Niveibacterium microcysteis: one gene and its partner. The protein of the gene in region 2 interacts with the protein of the main gene of each other region in a pairwise test. Links are inferred from orthologs where the notes say so. Each region holds a gene or a part of one and is shown on either strand. Other genes may lie near its edges.

Region 1 (6,385 bases), 2.2 Mb from region 2 along the record:
AAAAACCGCCTAATCGACGGGTTTTCCTGTGCGTCCCGAAAAAAGCACAAAAGGCTGGTGACGCCGAAACGTCACCAGCCCATGCTTTCGCAGGTCGATTACTTGACTTCGACCTTGGCGCCAGCGTCTTCCAGCTGCTTCTTCAGCGCTTCGGCGTCGGCCTTGGCGATGCCTTCCTTGACGGGCTTCGGAGCGCCGTCGACCAGGTCCTTCGCTTCCTTCAGGCCCAGGCCGGTCGCAGCACGCACGACCTTGATGACTTCAACCTTCTTGTCGCCGGCGGCAGCCAGGACAACGGTGAACTCGGTCTGCTCTTCAGCAGCAGCAGCCGGGCCGGCGGCCGGGCCAGCAACAGCCATCGCAGCGGCGGACACGCCGAACTTCTCTTCGAACGCCTTCACGAGGTCGTTCAGTTCCATAACCGTCATCGAACCGACGGCTTCCAGGATGTCGTCTTTGGTGATTGCCATTTCAAAACACTCCAAATTCAGATTCGTACAAACCGTACAGAAAACCGGACCAACCGATCAGGCGGCAGAGCCTTCGGCTTCGCGCTTCTTGGCCAGTGCGCCAAGCGCCACAGCCATGCCCGAAACCGGCGCCTTCATCACACCCAGCAGCTTGGCGAGGAGTTCCTCGCGGCTCGGGATGCTTGCCAGCGCCTGAACGCCCGCCTTGTCGAGCACTTTGCCCGCGTAGCAGCCAGCCTTCAGCTTCAGTTTGTCGTTGGTTTTCGCGAAGTCGTTCAGCACCTTGGCTGCAGCGACAGGATCGGCCGAGAAGCTGTAAATCAGCTGGCCAGTCATGTGCTCGGCAAGGCCGGCGAAGGCGGTGTCAGCCACCGCACGACGCGCCAAGGTGTTCTTCAACACGCGCAGGTAAACGCCAGACGCGCGTGCCTTCGCACGCAGCACGGTGACGTCGGTCACCTCAATGCCTGCGTACTCCGCCACGACAACGGTCTGCGCGTTGGCCAGCTGTGCAGCGACCTCGGCTACGACGGCTTTCTTGTCGTCTAGATTCAGACCCATGAGGTCTTTCCTCCTATCAAGTCAACTCGCGACGATCCTTGCGGACCGCCACACCCACGGCGACCTGGATCAGGAGCGTGCCGGCCTAGGCCGGCGAAATCCTGTTCTGGATACACCGTCTGCGCAGGTTGTTCGCACGATTAAGCTCTCGGCCAAAACCTCGAGCACCCGCGGTCTTTGACGATCCAAGCCACCCGGAGGTGGCTTGGCCCAAAGTTCTTGCTATTGCGGTGGCGCTACGCCACCGCGCCACATCAGGCGGAGACGCTGGTGGGTTCGACGCGGACGCCGCCACCCATCGTGCTCGAAACCGCCATCTTGCGGATGTACTGACCCTTCACGGCAGCCGGCTTGGCCTTGACCAGCGCATCAACCAGCGCGCCAAGGTTCTGCTGCAGCGCTTCAACCGTGAACGAAGCACGGCCGATAGTCGCGTGAATGATGCCGGCCTTGTCGGTACGGTACTGCACCTGACCCGCCTTGGCGTTCTTCACCGCGGTGGTGACATCCATCGTCACGGTGCCAACCTTCGGGTTCGGCATCAGGCCGCGCGGACCAAGGATCTGGCCCAGCGCGCCGACGACGCGCATCGCGTCCGGCGTAGCGATACACAGATCGAAATCGATCGTGCCGCCCTTGACCTGCTCAGCCAGATCATCGAAACCGACAACATCTGCACCAGCAGCCTTCGCTTCTTCAGCCTTGGCGCCCTGCGCAAACACGGCCACGCGCACCGACTTGCCGGTACCGGCAGGCAGCACGACAGAGCCACGCACCAGCTGGTCCGACTTCTTGGCATCAACGCCAAGGTTCACCGCCACGTCGACGGATTCGTCGAACTTCGCGGTCGAGGTTTCCTTCACCAGCGCGAGCGCTTCGGCAACGGTGTAGACACGGTTGCGATCGATCTTCGCGCGCAGAGCCTGCAGACGCTTGGATTGCTTAGCCATCTCAGAGGCCCTCCACGGTGATGCCCATGCTGCGCGCGGAGCCAGCGATGGTACGGACAGCGGCTTCCAGGTCGCCGGCGGTCAGGTCGACCTGCTTGGCCTTGGCGATCTCTTCGCACTGCGCGCGGGTGATCTTGCCAACCTTGTCGGTATGGGGCTTCGGCGAACCCTTCTGCAGACCAGCAGCCTTCTTGATGAGGATCGTCGCGGGCGGCGTCTTCATGATGAAGGTGAAGGACTTATCCGCGAAGGCAGTGATCACCACCGGAATCGGAAGACCGACTTCCATGCCTTGCGTCTTGGCATTGAAGGCCTTGCAGAATTCCATGATGTTCAGGCCGCGCTGACCGAGCGCCGGGCCGATTGGGGGCGACGGGTTCGCCTTGCCGGCCGGCACCTGCAGCTTGATGTAGCCGATGATTTTCTTTGCCATGATGGCTCCTGATTGATGAGTGAAAGCGCGCGTTCGGCGAACCTACTTGCGCTCCTCAACGCCCTGCCGCTTGCACGACGCGGCAAGGCCCGCACGAGGCGGGCCGGTACGACTTAAACTTTTTCGACTTCGCCGAAACTCAATTCGACAGGCGTCGCGCGCCCGAAAATCGTGACCGACACGTTGAGTCGGCTCTTTTCGTAATTCACCGACTCGACGTTGCCGTTGAAGTCCGCGAACGGGCCTTCCTTCACGCGCACCATCTCGCCGATTTCGAACAGCACCTTCGGCTTCGGCTTTTCGACGCCTTCCTGCACCTGCTGCAGAATCTTGTCGACTTCCTTCTGCGTGATCGGAGTCGGCTTGTTGGCCGTGCCGCCGATGAAGCCGGTGACCTTGGGCGTGCTCTTCACCAAGTGCCAGGACTCATCGTCCATGTCCATTTCCACCAGCACATAGCCGGGGAAGAACTTGCGCTCGGTCGTAACCTTCTGGCCGTTGCGCATTTCGACAACTTCTTCGACCGGCACCAGGATCTGGCCGAACTTGTCCTGCATGCCGGCGCGTGCAATGCGCTCGACCAGTGCACGCTGCACCGACTTCTCGAAGCCGGAATAGGCGTGTACCACGTACCAGCGCATGCTCATGAATGCCTCCAGCCGAGGATCAGGTCATACAGCGCCCACTCGAGCGACTTGTCCGCAACCCACAGAAAGATCGCCATGACGACAACGAAGGCGAACACGATGCCGGTCGTCTGCAAAGTTTCCTTGCGCGTCGGCCAGACAACCTTCTTGACCTCGGTCACGGCGTCGGCCGCAAACACGGCAAAGCGGCGGCCAGGCTCGGTCACCCATGCCACGGCGACGCCAGCAGCGACGCCGGCGAGGACGACGAGCACGCGAAGCACCGTCGGCTGCGCAGAGAGTAGATAGAAGCCAGCCACGCCGGCAGCCACGAGCAGCAGCGCCAGCGCAAACTTGATTTTGTCGGCCATGGGTGGAAATTACCCGCTATGCGTTGTGGCAGGGGCAGAGGGAATCGAACCCCCAACCTTCGGTTTTGGAGACCGACGCTCTGCCAATTGAGCTATGCCCCTGCAGCAGAGACTACAAAGCTCCAGCGAAGACCGGAGCTTGTCGCAGGCGCCCGATTTTCATCGGACGCCCACTCGGAAACAACAATTACTCGATGATCTTGGCGACGACGCCAGCACCAACGGTACGGCCACCTTCGCGGATTGCGAAGCGCAGACCTTCTTCCATGGCGATCGGGGCGATCAGCTTGACGGTGATCGACACGTTATCGCCCGGCATGACCATCTCGGTGCCTTCCGGCAGCGCGATCGAACCGGTCACGTCGGTAGTACGGAAGTAGAACTGCGGGCGGTAGTTGTTGAAGAACGGGGTGTGACGACCACCTTCGTCCTTCGACAGCACGTACACTTCACCGGTGAAGTGGGTGTGCGGCGTGATCGAACCCGGCTTGGCCAGAACCTGACCACGCTCGACGTCTTCACGCTTGGTGCCGCGCAGCAGCACGCCGACGTTGTCGCCGGCCTGACCTTGGTCGAGCAGCTTGCGGAACATTTCAACGCCGGTGCAGATGGTCTTGACCGTCGGCTTGATACCGACGATTTCGATTTCTTCGCCGACCTTGACGACACCGCGCTCAACGCGACCGGTCACCACGGTACCGCGACCCGAGATCGAGAACACGTCTTCGATCGGCAGCAGGAACGGCTTGTCGATCGCGCGCTCCGGGGTCGGGATGTAGGAGTCGAGTGCGTCAGCCAGGGCCATGATGGCGCCTTCGCCGAGCTCGCCCTTGTCGCCTTCGAGGGCCTTGAGGGCCGAACCCTTGACGATGGGCACATCGTCGCCGGGGAATTCGTACTTGGAGAGCAGCTCGCGCACTTCCATTTCGACGAGCTCGAGCAGCTCGGCGTCGTCGACCATGTCGCACTTGTTCAGGAAGACGATGATGTACGGCACGCCGACCTGACGGGCGAGCAGGATGTGCTCACGCGTTTGCGGCATCGGGCCGTCAGCGGCCGAGCAGACCAGGATCGCGCCGTCCATCTGGGCGGCACCGGTAATCATGTTCTTGACGTAGTCAGCGTGACCCGGGCAATCAACGTGCGCGTAGTGACGGTTAGCCGTCTCGTACTCGACGTGTGCGGTGTTGATCGTGATACCGCGCGCCTTTTCTTCCGGTGCCGCGTCGATCTGGTCATACGCCTTCGCTGCGCCGCCAAACTTGGCTGCCAGCACGGTCGTGATTGCTGCGGTCAGCGTGGTCTTGCCATGGTCAACGTGACCGATGGTCCCGACGTTCACGTGCGGTTTCGTCCGCTCGAATTTTTCCTTGGCCATGTCACTACCCCAGATGTCGTAATAAAAACCCGGAGCGAGGACATCTCCCTGCACCGGGCCAACAGAAACGAATGGTGCCCTTGACGTGGATTGAACACGTGGCCTCTCCCTTACCAAGGGAGTGCTCTACCACTGAGCTACAAGGGCACTGCAATAACTTGGAGCGGGTGAAGGGAATCGAACCCTCGTCGTAAGCTTGGAAGGCTTCTGCTCTACCATTGAGCTACACCCGCAGGCCGACGACTTTCGCCGCCCGCCTTGTCACTTACTACCGCAACAAGGCCGAAATACTTGGTGGAGGGGGAAGGATTCGAACCTTCGAAGGCAGAGCCGTCAGATTTACAGTCTGATCCCTTTGACCGCTCGGGAACCCCTCCCCGTGCGAAGCCAGCTACTTTAGAGAGACAGAGACGCCCTGTCAACCCGATTTTTGAAATAGGCGAAAAATAGTCGTCGAGGGCCATCTCTCCCCGACGTGGATTGGCGCTTCCTGCCCCACTTCCTATAGTGGATTGACGACCTCCATCGAGGCGAATTCCCAAACTGTCTCAGGACTGACATTGCGGCGGCGCAGCGTTGCGCACTCGCCGTGACAATCCGCGCCTGGCGTCGAGAGTTTCGACACGAGCGCAAGGCTGCCCATTCAAAAGATGGGATCGGCCGGGCAGAGCAAAAACACGATTTTTGTAGAGGAGACGCCCCATGGCGGAAGCATCGGCCGCCCAGGTCCCCGCACGCGCGGTGAGCCTGGAAGACAAGTACGAGATCACATCCGGTCGGGTTTTCATGACCGGCTACCAAGCGCTGGTTCGGCTGCTGATGATCCAGAAGGAGCGGGATCAGGCGGCCGGGCTCAACACCGCCGGCTTTGTATCGGGCTACCGCGGCTCGCCGCTTGGTGGCCTCGACCAGACACTCTGGAAGGCCAAGGCGCATCTCAAGAGCCATGAGATCGTCTTTCAGCCCGGCGTAAACGAGGACCTCGCTGCGACGGCCGTCTGGGGCACCCAGCAAGTCAACCTCTACCCCGGCGCGAAGTACGACGGCGTGTTTTCGATGTGGTACGGCAAGGGGCCCGGTGTAGACCGTTCGGGCGACGTGTTCCGCCATGCGAATGCCGCAGGCACCAGCCCCAAGGGCGGCGTGCTGGTGATCGCTGGCGACGATCATGCCGCCAAATCCTCGACGCTGCCGCACCAGACCGACCACTTCTTCAAGTCGATGATGATGCCGGTGCTGGCGCCCGCCGGCGTCCAGGAATACCTCGACTTCGGTGTGCATGGCTGGGCGCTTTCGCGCTACTCGGGCTGCTGGGTCGCCTTCAAGGCGCTCGCCGACACGGTTGAGACCTCCGCTTCCGTCGACATTGACCCGCACCGGGTGAGCGTGAAGATTCCGACTGACTTCACGCTGCCGCCGGACGGTTTGAACATCCGCTGGCCGGATCCCCCGCTGGTGCAGGAAAAGCGCCTGCTGCACTACAAGCTGTACGCGGCGCTCGCCTACTGCCGCGCAAACGGTCTCAACCGCATCGTGATCGATTCGCCGCAGCCACGACTGGGCATCATCACCTCGGGCAAGGCCTACCTCGACGTC
Region 2 (7,677 bases):
CCTCACGCGGCCTTCTTGGCTTCGTCGCGAAGGGCGCGCCGCAAGATCTTGCCAACGTTGGTCTTCGGCAACTCAGTCCGGAACTCAACCAACTTTGGCACCTTGTAGCCAGTCAGCTTTTCGCGGCAATGGGCGATCACGGCCTCGGCGGTAAGGTTCGGATCCTTCTTGACGACGAACACCTTGACGGCCTCACCGGACTTTTCGTCCTGTACACCAATCGCCGCCACCTCCATTACCCCCGGGTGCGACGCAACGACATCTTCCACCTCGTTCGGATAGACGTTGAAGCCGGATACAAGAATCATGTCCTTCTTGCGGTCGACGATTCGGACGAACCCCTTCTCATCGACCACCGCCACGTCACCGGTTTTCAGGAAGCCATCAGGCGTCATGACTTTGGCCGTTTCGTCCGGGCGGTTGTAGTAGCCCGCCATCACCTGCGGCCCACGCACACAGAGCTCACCGGACTCGCCAACACCCAACTCGCGACCATCTTCATCGCGAATCGAAATCTCGGTCGACGGCACTGGCAGGCCGATTGCGCCATTGAAGGCAGGCAGATCGAGCGGATTGATCGTCACCGCCGGCGACGTCTCGGTCAGACCATAGGCCTCCACCAACGGACGCCCCGTCAGCGCACGCCATTTGTCGGCGACAGCGCGTTGCACAGCCATGCCGCCGCCCAAGGCGCAGCGCAGCTGCGAGAAGTCGAGCTTGACGAAATCGGGGTGGTTCAACAACGCGTTGAAGAGCGTGTTAACGCCGGTGATCGCGGTGAAGGGGTGCTTTTGCAACTCTTTCACGAAACCGGGAATGTCGCGCGGATTCGTAATCAGGACGTTCGTCGCGCCGACCTTGAAGAAAGTAAGGCAGTTCGCGGTGAGCGAGAAGATGTGATAAAGCGGCAACGCGGTAACGATTACCTCTTCGCCTTCCTTCAGGAAGGGCTTGATCCACGCATGCGCCTGCTGAAGATTGGCAATGATGTTGCGGTGCGTAAGGACGGCGCCCTTTGAAACACCCGTGGTACCGCCGGTGTATTGAAGGAATGCAATGTCGTCCTGCGTGACCTTCACAGCCGCCAGCTTGCGGCCCTGTCCGCGCGCCATCGCCTGCTTGAAGGGGATATGCCCGGGAATGTTCCAGGCCGGAACCATCTTCTTGACGCGTTTGACCACAAAGCTGACGAGCGCCCCTTTGAGGCCACCCAGCATGTCGCCGATGCGGGTGACGACAACATGCTTGACCGGGGTGTGGCCAAGCACCTCCTGCAGCGTCGAGGCGAAGTTCTCGAGGATCACGATTACGTCCGCGCCCGAATCCTTGAGCTGGTGTTCAAGCTCACGCGGCGTATATAGCGGGTTGCAGTTCACGACCACATAGCCGGCGCGCAAAGCGCCCCACAGACACACCGGATACTGCAGAAGATTCGGCATCATCAGCGCGATACGCGCCCCCTTCGGGAGCTTCAAATCCTGCTGCAGGAAGCCGGCGAACGCAGCACTCAAGCGATCGAGCTCGTCGTAACTGATCGCTTTGTCCATATTGACATAGGCCGCCCGCGGGCCGAACTTGCGCACGCCCTCGGCAAACAGGTCACCAATCGCCCCGTACTGCGTCAGGTCGATGTCTGCCGGCACGCCAGCGGGATAGCTCTTGAGCCAGACCTTCTCCATCTCCATACCCCCGGTGTTGTCTTATGTTTTCCTGAACGCGCTTTGAGTGCCGACTGTTCGATCATCTGCCCAAAAAGCGTCGCCCGGTATCGCCTGAAAGCTCACTCGTCGTCCGCCTCGGCGGGCCAATTGCGGATGTAGTTCTTGAGCATCTTGTTCTCGAAGCTCTGCTCCTCGAGGACCGCCTTGGCTACATCGTGAAATGAGACAACGCCCATCAGTGTTGTGCCGTCCATCACTGGCAGGTAACGCTGGTGGTCATCGACCATCACGCGGCGTAGCTCGTCCATCTCCATGTCCGGCCCAGCCGAACGCGGCTCGCGCAGCATCACATCCGACACGGTCAGAGCCCCCCAGCCCGCACCAGCGGAAGTCAGCGCTTTGAGCACTTCGCGGAAGGTCAGCATGCCGACCATGCGACCATGATCGAACACGACGAGCGAACCGACATCCTGTTCGCTCATGACCGATACTGCCTCCGCCAGTACAGTCCCCGGCGCCACGGTGTAAAGCACCTTGCCCTTGATCGCCAGAATTTCGCTTACCAGCATCACTCACTCCTCGTTATGAGACCGCTTCGAAACGGTTTGCGACATGGCGGTTGAATGGCAACCAGGGCAAACCATACTCTACCGTATGGTCAGGCCGAATGTGAATACCCATCAGCCCTACCAGAAACACAAAGGGCGACCCGAAGGTCGCCCGTGCATCATTACTCGTCGTAGTCAGCTCAGCGCTGCAGATCGCCAAGCTTGCCTTTGACCTTCGCCCACTCGTCCGCATCAGGCAGGGGATCCTTGCGCTCGACGATTGGCTTCCACAACTTGGCCAACTCGGCATTCAGCGCGATGAACGACTGCTGATCTGCCGGCACGTCGTCTTCAGCATAGATCGCCTCAACCGGGCATTCGGCCACACAGAGGGTGCAATCAATGCACTCGTCCGGGTCGATCGCCAGGAAATTCGGGCCTTCGCGAAAGCAGTCGACCGGGCAAACATCCACGCAGTCGGTGTATTTGCACTTGATACAGGCTTCAGTCACCACATAAGTCATTTCTTGTCTCTCCATCGGCGGTTGGGGCGTGTTTCACCGCGAGGCTCAATGATACCGGAGCTTCCTTGCGCTCCAACACCACCCGTTTCACGATCCGGCAAAGCGCGCGCCACAACTCATCTTTTTTTAGTAGCATTCACCGCTTGCCCGGACTCAAACCCGGCTCCTGCCCCGAGATCTGACCGCGTGGCAATCCCCCACGGCGGACATCGGCAATCGAGGCCGTTCCAAACAGCGAGGAATCATGAGCGAACACATCCTTCACGTCACCGACGCATCTTTCGAGCAGGACGTTCTGCAAGCGCAGACGCCTGTTCTGGTCGATTACTGGGCAGAGTGGTGCGGCCCCTGCAAGAGCATCGCTCCGATTCTTGACGAAATCGCCAAGGACTACGCTGGCAAGCTCGTCGTAACCAAGCTCAACATCGACGAAAACGCTGAGACGCCGGCCAAGTACGGCATCCGTGGGATCCCGACGCTCATGCTGTTCAAGGGCGGCAGCGTTGAGGCGACCAAGGTTGGCGCGCTCTCCAAATCGCAATTGACCGCATTCATTGACAGCAACCTGTAATACGGCTAGATTGCCGTCATAACTGCTTCGGCGCGCCGCCCGGCGCGCCGTTTTCAATCAACACTCCCTTCCCATCCCGTCGTATTCACGACTTCAAACGGCGCTCAGTCTCGCCGGTCAGGTATTTCCATGCACCTCTCGGAGCTCAAGTCACTCCACGTCAGCCAGTTGCTCGAAATGGCGCACGCCAACGAGATCGACGGCGCCAACCGCCTCCGCAAACAAGAATTGGTCTTCGCCCTGTTACGCAACCGGGCAAAGAAAGGTGAGCCGATATTTGGCGACGGCGTGCTGGAAGTATTGCCGGACGGCTTCGGGTTCTTGAGATCACCCGACACGTCTTATCTGGCCGGCACCGACGACATTTATGTCTCCCCCTCCCAGATCCGCCGCTTCAATCTCCATACCGGCGACACGATCGAGGGCGAGATCCGGACACCGAAGGATGGCGAGCGCTACTTCGCGCTGGTCAAGGTCGACAAGGTCAACTTTGAATCGCCAGAGGCATCGAAGCACAAGATCCTGTTTGAAAACCTGACGCCGCTGCATCCGAACCAGTGCCTCAAGCTTGAGCGCGAGATCCGGGCGGAAGAGAACGTCACGAGCCGGGTCATCGACATGATCGCGCCGATCGGCAAGGGACAGCGCGGCCTGCTGGTTGCCCCACCGAAGTCTGGCAAAACCGTGATGCTGCAGCACATTGCACACGCGATCACGACCAACCATCCTGACGTCGTGGTGATCGTGCTGCTGATCGACGAACGCCCGGAAGAAGTGACCGAAATGCAGCGCTCGGTGAAGGGCGAAGTGGTTGCTTCGACCTTCGACGAACCTGCAACGCGACACGTCCAGGTCGCCGAAATGGTGATCGAGAAGGCAAAGCGCCTCGTCGAGCACAAGCGTGATGTCGTGATTCTGCTGGACTCGCTCACCCGCCTCGCGCGTGCCTACAACACCGTCGTCCCAGCCTCGGGCAAGGTGCTCACCGGCGGTGTCGACGCCAATGCCCTGCAAAAGCCCAAGCGCTTCTTCGGTGCCGCACGGAATATCGAAGAGGGCGGTTCGCTCACCATCATCGCCAGCGCCCTGATCGACACCGGCTCGCGCATGGATGACGTGATCTACGAGGAATTCAAGGGCACCGGCAACATGGAGATCCACCTGGATCGTCGCATGGCCGAGAAGCGCGTCTATCCGGCAATCAACGTCAATCGCTCGGGCACTCGTCGCGAGGAACTGCTGATCGAGCCGGCCATCCTGCAGAAGGTATGGATCCTGCGCAAGCTCCTGTACGGCATGGACGAAATCGAGGCGATGGAGTTCCTGCTCGACAAGATCAAGGCAACGAAGACCAACAACGATTTCTTCGATGCCATGCGGCGCGGCTGATCTAGCTGCCCGCCAAGAAAAACGCCGGTCAATGACCGGCGTTTTTGTTTGCTCGTCAGATCGTTACGTCACTCGCCCTGTGGCCGCAATTGCATCGTCTTCAAGGTACCCTCAACCGAGAACAGACGAACGATGCGTTCGACTGGCGTCTTGACCTCACTGCGGAGCGCCCCGCGTACCACACCTTCGGTATCGACCTGAACACGGCCCGACGCGCTCAACGCACCAGCATCGAGGCGACGGATCTCCAATCGAACGCCCTTGCCCGGCTCACGAACAACGGCCCCTTCCATAACATTGAAACGCGTTACGCCACCGGAAATCGGTGCGTTACCGGAACGTCGCATGGCCTCAACGAGATCAATCCGATTGATCGAACCGTCGGCGATCGCGTAATTCCCCGTCCATTTCGACGCCCCCGCGAGATCAGCCAGGCTATCCGCTTCGCCGCTGAGCGTCATCGGCCCGGACACACGCCCGCTGACGAGCGATTGTGTATCCATGAGGGCGGCCAACTGATCAAAGCTCAGCGCATCAACCTTGAACTGCCCCTTGACGGCTACACGACTCAGGAAGTCCAGACTTACGACACCCTTGATCGCCCCGCCCAGCCAGTTGGCCGAGAACTGGGCATCGTCCATACCGTTCAAACCCATGCGCCCCGAAATCAAAACGTTATCGAGCTTCGTCTCGCCATACTTGAACTCGGGCGCAATAACGCTGGCAAGGATGTTGCCGTCCTGCACCTGCAGTTCATAAGTCACGGCAACTTCTTTCGGCTTCAGACGCGCCGACTCCCATTTCCCATCGCCGGAGAACAGAAATGCGCCGGACAGGTCGGCAATCACGGCCTTGCCGACCGGCACCGACAACGCGTCGACCTGAACCTCCTTCAAACGCCAAACACGCCCGGGCGACTCGAGCCCCGAAAGGCGCGCCAGCAGCGACGGTTGCAAACTACCGCCATGCAGCGCGACACGCAGTCGCTGCGGTTGTGATGTCACCCAGCGGAACCAATCCGGGCCGCCAAAGGCTCGATCGATGTGCGACGTCCCTCCCTCGCCAATCTGGATATCGCCCAACTCAAAGACGGGCCACGGATGGAATGCGACGCCAACGCGTCCAACCTTCACCGGCTCACCCAACCAGTTCGCCGCATCCTGCTCAACGCGCTGACGCAGGGTGGAGGCTTGCCAGGCCAGCGCGGCCACGGCAGCCCCAAGACCTCCAACAATTAGGAGCGCCACAACAATCATCAGCCCGCGGCGAATCTTGTCGCCCCCCTTGCCGCCGCCGCTGACCGCTCGATGACCCAAGGTGCCGAAGAAAACGCGAATCTTGTCAAAAATCGAGGCCTGCGAGCCGGACCCCAGCGCGCGCTCCAGGCGGCGAGCGTCCGCCGTCTGCTTGCGCTTATCCGCTGCGGTTGGCGCCGGGTCGGCGGCGGCAGGTGAAGATTGGGCGATTTCGCGGGGCTCGACGCGCGCCGGCGTTTCATCGCCACGCAACCAGCGGGCTTCTTGCTCCGCCACCCGCGCCATGCGGGCATCAAGCGTCTCGATGAGACCGGCTCGCTCAAGTTCAGTCAGGGCACGCTGAACGGACTTGCCGTCCTTCAGGCGTGTCACCAGTTCGCCAACAGTCGAAAAGCCATCGACCGCTTCGAGCACGTTTCGCGTCAAACGATCCCCGGAGCCTTTTGGCTCCGCCATCATGCGGTCGCCCGCTTCCGTGCGACAAAACACCGAGAACCGGTCCAAGCTTGACTCCTGCCGGGCCTTTCGGCCCGTAACGGTTAATCACATTGGAATATTACAGCAACCCAAATCACCCTTCGAAGCGAAAAGGCGAAAAATCATGTTGACAAGCTTCTCGGCCATGTCTATTATGGCGGCTTCTGTTCCTCGATAGCTCAGTCGGTAGAGCGCCGGACTGTTAATCCGTAGGTCCCTGGTTCGAGCCCAGGTCGAGGAGCCAAAGTTTCAAGAAACGCCCGCAGCGATGCGGGCGTTTTTCATTTTCCGCCCCGCTCTCTCAAAATCCAAGGATTTTGATGATTGCGCATCAATCGGGCGGCGCATCGCCGCCCGCCCAACACTTACATCGGATCAAGCCGGCGAAGATGTGCCAATACCGGCAACAGCATCGCGCTGCCCAGTCGCTTGCTTCGCGCGCCGTTCCAGCCAACGCGTGCGTCAGGCGCGTTGTCGTTGTCCTTGAACGGCATCTCGAGCGTCAGCGAGACGCAACCGAATCGATGCGCCACCCACTTCGACCCCAGCGTCAGCAGTTCGTCCTGAAAGCGGTCGTCGGTATAGCCGTGCCGCTGCTGGAAGTCCGGTGACGCCGCAGCGAGATCGCTGAGGAACTGCGCTTGCAAGGCGGTGTTCGTGCCACCGTAGCCAGGCACCATGTGCGAACCGTCGATGAAGACGTAAGGCAAGGTCTCGTCGCCGTGAATATCCAGGAAGAGATCGACCCCGCTTTGCGCCATGCCGCCCTGCACCGCGAGTATCTCAGGGCTGCGCGAAACTGTCGGCGCATGCCACTCCCGATTGAGATTGACGCCCGCTGCGTTCGATCGCAAGTTGCCGAGCCAAGCGCCGTCCGGATTGATATTGGGTACGAGGTGCACCGTTGCACGCCGCCGAATCTCACGCGCGACCGGGTCCGCTTCATCGAGCAGGCGATCCAGCATCCCTTCGGCGAACCACTCGGCCATGCTCTCGCCCGGGTGTTGACGTGCCACCACCCAGACCTGGCGGGGCCCGCCGCCGAGTTCGATGACGTCGATATCGCGCCCCTGCAGGCTGGCGCCAAGGCGAACGACACGCGTGCCGTCCGCCGTCGTGGCACGGCCAAGCACCGACAGATGGCGCTCCTGCGAGTAAGGCTCGAAATACGCGAGCCAGATCGCATCGTGTTTTGGCGTAAGCGACACTGTGAGCACGTCACCGTCGTAGTCACAGTCATCAAGACGGAAC

The links. The genes of interacting proteins can lie anywhere in the genome.
Region 1: the proteins of rho (region 2) and nusG interact in binary tests that used the Escherichia coli proteins (3 or more experiments, as listed by UniProt). The link is inferred for Niveibacterium microcysteis from one-to-one orthologs.

What each region holds. Positions count from the first base shown.
Region 1 is NZ_CP071060.1:710,045-716,429, reverse strand. The notes cover bases 1,295-4,138. They hold nusG (transcription termination/antitermination protein NusG), read right to left. Parts: upstream 3,062-4,138; coding sequence 2,528-3,061; downstream 1,295-2,527. Other genes in these bases: tuf (elongation factor Tu), read right to left, coding at 3,599-4,138; secE (preprotein translocase subunit SecE), read right to left, coding at 3,058-3,411; rplK (50S ribosomal protein L11), read right to left, coding at 1,983-2,414; rplA (50S ribosomal protein L1), read right to left, coding at 1,295-1,981. Outside these bases: rplL (50S ribosomal protein L7/L12), read right to left, coding at 99-470; rplJ (50S ribosomal protein L10), read right to left, coding at 528-1,031; more of rplA, read right to left, coding at 1,286-1,294; more of tuf, read right to left, coding at 4,139-4,789; JY500_RS03260 (indolepyruvate ferredoxin oxidoreductase family protein), read left to right, coding at 5,492-6,385. UniProt on the Escherichia coli protein: Part of the processive rRNA transcription and antitermination complex (rrnTAC). The complex forms an RNA-chaperone ring around the RNA exit tunnel of RNA polymerase (RNAP).
Region 2 is NZ_CP071060.1:2,872,193-2,879,869, forward strand. What follows is about bases 2,637-5,563. They hold rho (transcription termination factor Rho), read left to right. Parts: upstream 2,637-3,433; coding sequence 3,434-4,693; downstream 4,694-5,563. Other genes in these bases: fdxA (ferredoxin FdxA), read right to left, coding at 2,637-2,733; trxA (thioredoxin TrxA), read left to right, coding at 2,978-3,304; JY500_RS13045 (AsmA family protein), read right to left, coding at 4,762-5,563. In the rest of the region: JY500_RS13020 (long-chain-fatty-acid--CoA ligase), read right to left, coding at 3-1,679; JY500_RS13025 (CBS domain-containing protein), read right to left, coding at 1,781-2,230; more of fdxA, read right to left, coding at 2,410-2,636; more of JY500_RS13045, read right to left, coding at 5,564-6,453; JY500_RS13055 (M14 family metallopeptidase), read right to left, coding at 6,792-7,677. UniProt on the Escherichia coli protein: Facilitates transcription termination by a mechanism that involves Rho binding to the nascent RNA, activation of Rho's RNA-dependent ATPase activity, and release of the mRNA from the DNA template.